2 regions of the Acetoanaerobium sticklandii genome follow, and region 1 is predicted to be linked to the other one. Evidence: a T-box and tRNA genes for the amino acid it is inferred to sense, from the RefSeq annotation. Region 1 holds a T-box; the other holds one or more tRNA genes.

What was found. A T-box is a leader RNA that pairs with one kind of tRNA and senses whether it is charged. The one in region 1 lies ahead of thrS (threonine--tRNA ligase), so its partner is inferred to be a tRNA-Thr.
Region 2: it encodes a tRNA-Thr, which carries the amino acid that the T-box ahead of thrS (threonine--tRNA ligase) is inferred to sense. The anticodon was not compared.

What each region holds. Positions count from the first base shown of each region.
Region 1 covers NC_014614.1:1,277,334-1,280,717, reverse strand. The annotation lists gene thrS (threonine--tRNA ligase) at 1-1,838, opposite strand, end outside; T-box leader at 1,923-2,129, opposite strand; gene CLOST_RS05820 (DUF445 domain-containing protein) at 2,172-2,777, opposite strand; gene CLOST_RS05815 (SpoIIE family protein phosphatase) at 2,796-3,384, opposite strand, start outside.
Region 2 covers NC_014614.1:2,329,815-2,333,198, reverse strand. The annotation lists gene rlmB (23S rRNA (guanosine(2251)-2'-O)-methyltransferase RlmB) at 1-143, shown strand, start outside; gene CLOST_RS11175 (NYN domain-containing protein) at 154-693, shown strand; gene sigH (RNA polymerase sporulation sigma factor SigH) at 707-1,396, shown strand; tRNA gene CLOST_RS11165 (tRNA-Thr) at 1,541-1,616, shown strand; gene tuf (elongation factor Tu) at 1,675-2,868, shown strand; gene rpmG (50S ribosomal protein L33) at 3,187-3,336, shown strand; gene secE (preprotein translocase subunit SecE) at 3,355-3,384, shown strand, end outside.

The DNA.
Region 1 (3,384 bases):
TCTCCTAAATCTCTTGAGCGAACAGAAATATTTCCTTCATTAAGCTCTTTTTCTCCTACAATTATCATGTAAGGCACTTTTTCAAGCTGAGCTTCTCTAATTTTGTAGCCTATTTTTTCTGCTCTATCGTCTAGCTCAACTCTTATCTTAGCATCATACATAGCTTTTTCTATCTGCTTAGCATAATCCATAAACTTATCTGATATAGGAAGGATCTTTACTTGAACTGGAGCTATCCAAAGCGGGAATTTTCCTGCATAGTGCTCAATTAAAATACCTATAAATCTCTCTATGCTTCCAAAGGCAACTCTATGAATCATTACTGGTCTATGCTTTTCTCCATCCTTACCAATATAAGAAAGTTCAAATCTTTCAGGTAACTGATAGTCTAGCTGAATAGTTCCGCACTGCCAAGTTCTACCTATACAATCTCTAAGATGGAAATCAATCTTAGGGCCATAAAAAGCGCCATCTCCTTCGTTTATGATATAAGGAAGTCCTAGCTCCTCAAGAGCTGCTTTAAGATTTGATTCTGCTTCATCCCACATAGAAATTTCGCCTAAAAATTTCTCAGGTCTAGTTGATAGCTCAAGATGATATGAAAAACCAAATGTCTTATAAATTTTGTCTATTAAGCTTACTACCCCTTTTATTTCATCTTTAATCTGCTCAGGTAGCATAAATATATGGGCATCGTCTTGAGTAAAGGCTCTTACTCTCATAAGTCCATGCAGAGCCCCTGATAATTCGTGTCTATGAACTCTACCTATTTCTCCCATTCTTATAGGGAAATCCTTGTAAGAACGCATTTTTGTTTGATAAACCAGCATCCCTCCAGGGCAGTTCATAGGTTTTATTGCAAAATCCTCTTCATCGATTTCTACAGTATACATATTTTCCTTATAATTAAACCAGTGGCCAGAAGTTTCCCATAATTGTCTATTTAAGATTATAGGAGTTTCTATTTCTACATAGCCATCTTCTCTATGAACTTCTCTCCAATATTCTAATAATTTATTCTTTAAAACAGTTCCTTTTGGTAAGAAGAACGGAAAGCCTGGACCCTCATCAAGAAGTGTAAACAGCTCCAGCTCTTTACCTAGCTTTCTATGGTCACGAAGTTTTGCTTCCTCCATCATCTGGATATAATCATCCAAATCTTTCTTTTTCTCAAAAGCAATACCGTAAACTCTTTGAAGCATTTTATTGCTTTGATCAGCTCTCCAATATGCCCCCGCTACAGATAAAAGCTTAAAGGCTTTTACTTTCTTTACATTTGGAAGATGAGGTCCTGCACAAAGGTCTGTAAATTCTCCTTGTTTATAAAAAGATATTGTACTTCCCTCTTCCAATCCCTCAATCAGCTCTACCTTATAGTCTTCACCTAGCTTCTTCATGAAGTCAATAGCTTCGTCTTTAGGAAGCTCATAGCGTTCAACTTCAAATTCTTCTTTAACTATTTTTTTCATTTCAGCTTCAATTTTTTCTAAATCCTCTGGAGATAATCTATGCTCTAAATCTATGTCATAGTAAAATCCATTTTCAATAGCTGGCCCAATAGCAAGCTTAGCTTCAGGATATAATCTTTTAATTGCTTGAGCCATAACATGAGTAGAAGTATGCCAAAATACTTCTTTTCCATCCTTATCTTCAAACTTTACAAATTCTAATTTAGCATCATCATTTATAGGAGTTTTCAAGTCCTTTACTTCACCGTTGATTTTAGCTCCCACTATAGCTCTTGCTAAGCCTTCACTTATGCTATTTGCTACATCTATGGCTCTGATGCCACTTTCAAATTCTTTTAATGAGCCATCTTTTAATTCAATCTTTATCATAACTTTTCCTCCTTTTATTAGTTAATATAAATTTTATACGATATAAGTTTTTATTAATTTGGGGTACAAAAAAATCACCCCAAATAATGGGGCGATTAATTATCGCGGTTCCACCCAAATTAACTTGATTTCTCAAGTAACTCTTGTAGGCTATAACGTGCCTTCACGTTCTCCTTATTTCGGAAAAAGCTCATAGGTGGTATTCATGGGTACATTCTAAGAGGCTCACACCTACTACCTCTCTCTCTGAAAGAAAGCAAATCCACTACTTATCCTAATCATAGCTGTATCATTTATTTGGATTATACGTAATTATAAATAAATTGTCAATAACTATCTCATCATTATGACAATTATACCCTGAATCAGTCCAATTAAACCACCAAGTATTCCACCCAAACGTTCTATATGCTTTAATTCTTTTTTTGCAATAGATAATATTATATCCTCTATTTTTTCCATTTCAAAAGCATTAATTCTGTCTTCTACCATTTCCTTGATATTGATTCTAGCTGTTGCTTTATGAATCAAATCCTCACTTAAGTCATTTATAAGAGAAGCAATTTCTTCTTCCACTACAGTATCAACATATTCCTTAATCATATTTTTAAAAGTAGATGGCATAATAGGAGGCATCTTATCGTCAATTATCATATTAACTCTTATTTTTATTGCTTTAACTATATTACTCTTATCTTCATCTTCAATCATTTTATTTAAGATATCCTCTATAGAAAGCAATTCTTCATCTACTGTTTTGCCTATATTACTTGCAATTTCAGCTTTTCTTTTAGGAAGAAGTCCTTGAATTTCATAATTAAGTAAAGGTATTTTATAAGGTCTTAAAGGTCTAAATAAAAGCTTAATAGCTAGGATGTTTGTAATCCATCCTATAACTGCACCTATAATTACCATGAACATTATTGTTACAAATTGCATTTATTCACCACTCCATCATTAATAGTATTCAATTGTTACAATTTTTCCAAATTCTTTTAGAATTTCTGCAAGCTTTTTTATTATATCATGTTTTGAACTTATGTCCTCAGGAAATCCTATTTCTGTATGAGCTGGATTTACTCTTCTTCCAAATAAAATCCTAATATGAGTAGCTTCATCTAGTAAGATTTTAAGTAGCATATACACAGCATTTGTGTTTTTATCGTTTGTAAACATGTCATCTATATGCGAAATTGAGCTTTTATAATCCTCGAGAATCTCGAGCGCTTTGGCTAATGTCAATACCCCTTCTGTAACCAAATCTATGCCTTTTATATATGCAATTGGAGGTATATCGGGATTGCTGTTGCTCATGTCTATATTAACAGGCTTTTCTAGTATCCTCGAAACAATAGAAGCTGCTGTGCCTCCACATACAATCTTTTTCCCTTTTCCATACATAAGCTCAGATACAATTTTAGTATCGTCATTTTTTTCTACTGGAGGTCCAGTAAATAAAGTTACTTTTTCTGGTTTTTGATATTTTAGTACCATGCAGCTAGCATCATCTTGAGGCAAATCTCCATAAAGATCGTTGCAGGTTGTA
Region 2 (3,384 bases), 1.1 Mb from region 1:
GTAAAGGTATATCGAGACTTCTAAAGGACAATTGTGATTTTACCCTCAAAATACCTATGAAAGGTAACGTCGGGTCTTTAAATGCGTCCGTGGCTGCATCTATTCTTTTATATGAAGTAGTAAGGCAAAGACGAAATAGTTAGGAAGATAAAATTGAAAAAGAAATTTACGGACTATCTCATAGTAGATGGCTATAATGTAATTAATGCATGGAGTGATTTAAATGAAATTGCTAAAGTGGACTTAGAAGGAGCAAGAGACAAGCTCAATTTTATTCTAGGTGAATATGCTGCTTTTAGTGGAATCTTCACCATAGTTGTCTATGATGCATACAGAGTCAAAGCTCATACGAAAAGAGAAGAAGAAGTAGGCAATTTAAAAATTGTGTATACAAAAGAAAAGCAAACTGCCGATTCATATATAGAAAAGCTTATAACCGAGTTTGGACCTAAAAAGCACTTGAGTATAAGAGTTGCAAGCGATGACATGGCTGAGCAGCAGATGGTTCTTGGCAAGGGTGGAAGCAGAATAACTACAAGAGAGCTAAATATAGAGGTACAGCGCTCAAACACTAAAATTAAAACCACAACAAAGACGAAAAAAACAGAAAAAAACACCTTAGAGGATGTGGTTGACACGGATGTGCTTCGAAAATTAGAGGAAATAAGAAAAGGTGTATCTAAGGGGAAATGATGGAGGCTGTTAAATGTCAAAAAATGAGGACTTGAAATATGATTTCGCAATTGCTGACTCAGACATCGTTGATGAAAACAAAGAAATAATAAGCGATGATGAAGCTGACGTAGATGACAATATGGTTTTTAGAGCGAAAGCTGGAGACGAAAAATCTTTAAATCATATTCTTAAAAAATATCGTAACTTTGTAAGATCAAAAGCCAAGCCCTTTTTTATCGTTGGAGCGGACAAAGAAGATATATTGCAAGAAGGAATGATTGGGCTATTTAAAGCAATTAGAGATTACGATGAAGAAAAAACAGTTTCATTTAGAGCGTTTGCAGAGCTATGTGTAACTAGGCAAATCATTACAGCTGTAAAAACGGCAACGAGGCAAAAACATATTCCCCTTAATTCGTACATTTCTCTTAATAAACCTATGAGTGAAGAAGATCCAGATAAAACTCTTATGGATATGATGAAAAATTCTCATATAAGTGACCCTGAACAGCTTATAATAAGTAAAGAAGAAATGAAGCTCATAGAAGAGAAAACAAAGGAAATGCTAAGCGAGTTTGAAACTAGGGTTTTATCACTATATTTAAAAGGCTATTCCTATAATGAAATATCTGAGAAACTTTGCAAGCATACTAAAAGTGTTGATAATGCGCTTCAGAGAATAAAAAGAAAGTTTGAAAAATATTTGGAGCAAAGAGAATAACATAAATAAGTAATTCAAAACTTATAGAAAACAAAAATTACTTTTAAATTTCAATAATTTTAAGGTATTGATAATAAGATTTTAATATACAAAAAATCTTTCTTGATTTTTGTGTATAAACATAGTACAATATGCCTTGTAAGTGCTCACGTGGCTCAGTCGGTAGAGCGTCGCCTTGGTAAGGCGGAGGTCGGCGGTTCAAGTCCGCTCGTGAGCTCCATTTCTTTTTTATAATAATGAAACACTTGGAAGTGTTTATTGGAGGAGGAGCTAATAAAATGGCAAAAGCTAAATTTGAAAGAACCAAGCCACACGTTAATATTGGAACAATAGGACACGTAGACCACGGAAAAACAACATTAACAGCAGCAATCACAAAGACATTACATGCAAGATACGGATTCGGAGCAGCAGTAGATTTCGAAAACATAGATAAGGCACCAGAGGAAAGAGAAAGAGGAATCACAATCTCAACAGCACACGTTGAGTATGAGACTCCAAACAGACACTACGCACACGTTGACTGCCCAGGCCATGCTGACTACGTTAAGAACATGATCACAGGAGCAGCACAGATGGACGGAGCTATCCTAGTATGTTCAGCAGCAGATGGACCAATGCCACAAACAAGAGAGCATATCCTACTATCAAGACAGGTAGGGGTACCATACATCGTAGTATTCCTAAACAAATGTGACATGGTAGATGACGAAGAGCTACTTGAGCTAGTAGAAATGGAAGTAAGAGACCTACTAAACGAGTACGAATTCCCAGGAGATGACACTCCAATTATCAGAGGATCAGCACTAAAAGCATTAGAAGATCCAGCATCTGAGTGGGGAGACAAAATCGTTGAGTTATTCGAGCAAATCGATAGCTACATTCCAGAGCCAGAAAGAGATATCGACAAGCCTTTCCTAATGCCAGTAGAGGACGTATTCTCAATCACTGGTAGAGGAACAGTTGCAACAGGAAGAGTAGAAAGAGGAATTCTAAAAGTTCAAGACGAGGTAGAAATCGTTGGACTTACAGAAGAAGCAAGAAAAGTAGTAGTAACTGGAGTAGAGATGTTCAGAAAGTTACTAGATCAAGCGCAAGCTGGAGATAACATAGGAGCACTTCTTAGAGGTGTAACTAGAGATGATATCGAAAGAGGACAAGTTCTAGCTAAATCAGGAACAATCAAACCAAGAACGAAGTTCACTGCAGAAATCTACGTACTTAAAAAAGAAGAGGGTGGAAGACATACTCCATTCTTTAAAGGATATAGACCACAGTTTTACTTCAGAACAACTGACGTAACTGGTGACATCACACTTCCAGATGGCGTAGAAATGGTTATGCCTGGAGATAACATCACTATTTCAGTTGAGCTTATCACTCCAATCGCTATGGAAGAGGGACTTCGTTTTGCTATCAGAGAAGGCGGAAGAACTGTAGGCGCTGGTGTTGTTGCTACAATCGTAGAGTAATTAAAGCCCTGACTTATATACGAGCTTTTGCATTATGCAAAAGCTCGTTTTTAATATAAACTGAAATAAAATAGAAGGATAACAGCAAAAAAAATTAATATAAACCTAGAGCAAATATAGTGGAAAGCTTTGACAAAAAATACAAATTGAGTTAAACTTTAATTTCGGCGAAAATCATAATTTAGTTGATATATAAGAGCGAAATCTCTTGACATCGGCTGGCGATTGTGATAGATTTTATGGGTAATGTTATATAATTACACCAATCTATGTTTAAAAATAGATCCTTCTAACACATATTAATGTAGGAGGTGGACCATGAGAGTAAAAATAACACTTGCTTGCCAAGAGTGTAAGCAAAGAAACTACAACACTACAAAAAACAAGAAGAATGACCCAGACAGAATAGAGCTTAGCAAATACTGCAGATTCTGCAAAAAGCACACTGCGCATAAAGAAACTAAATAGTCAAAGGGTGTGAATGGATTGTCAGCAGAAGCAAATGTAAAAAAAGGT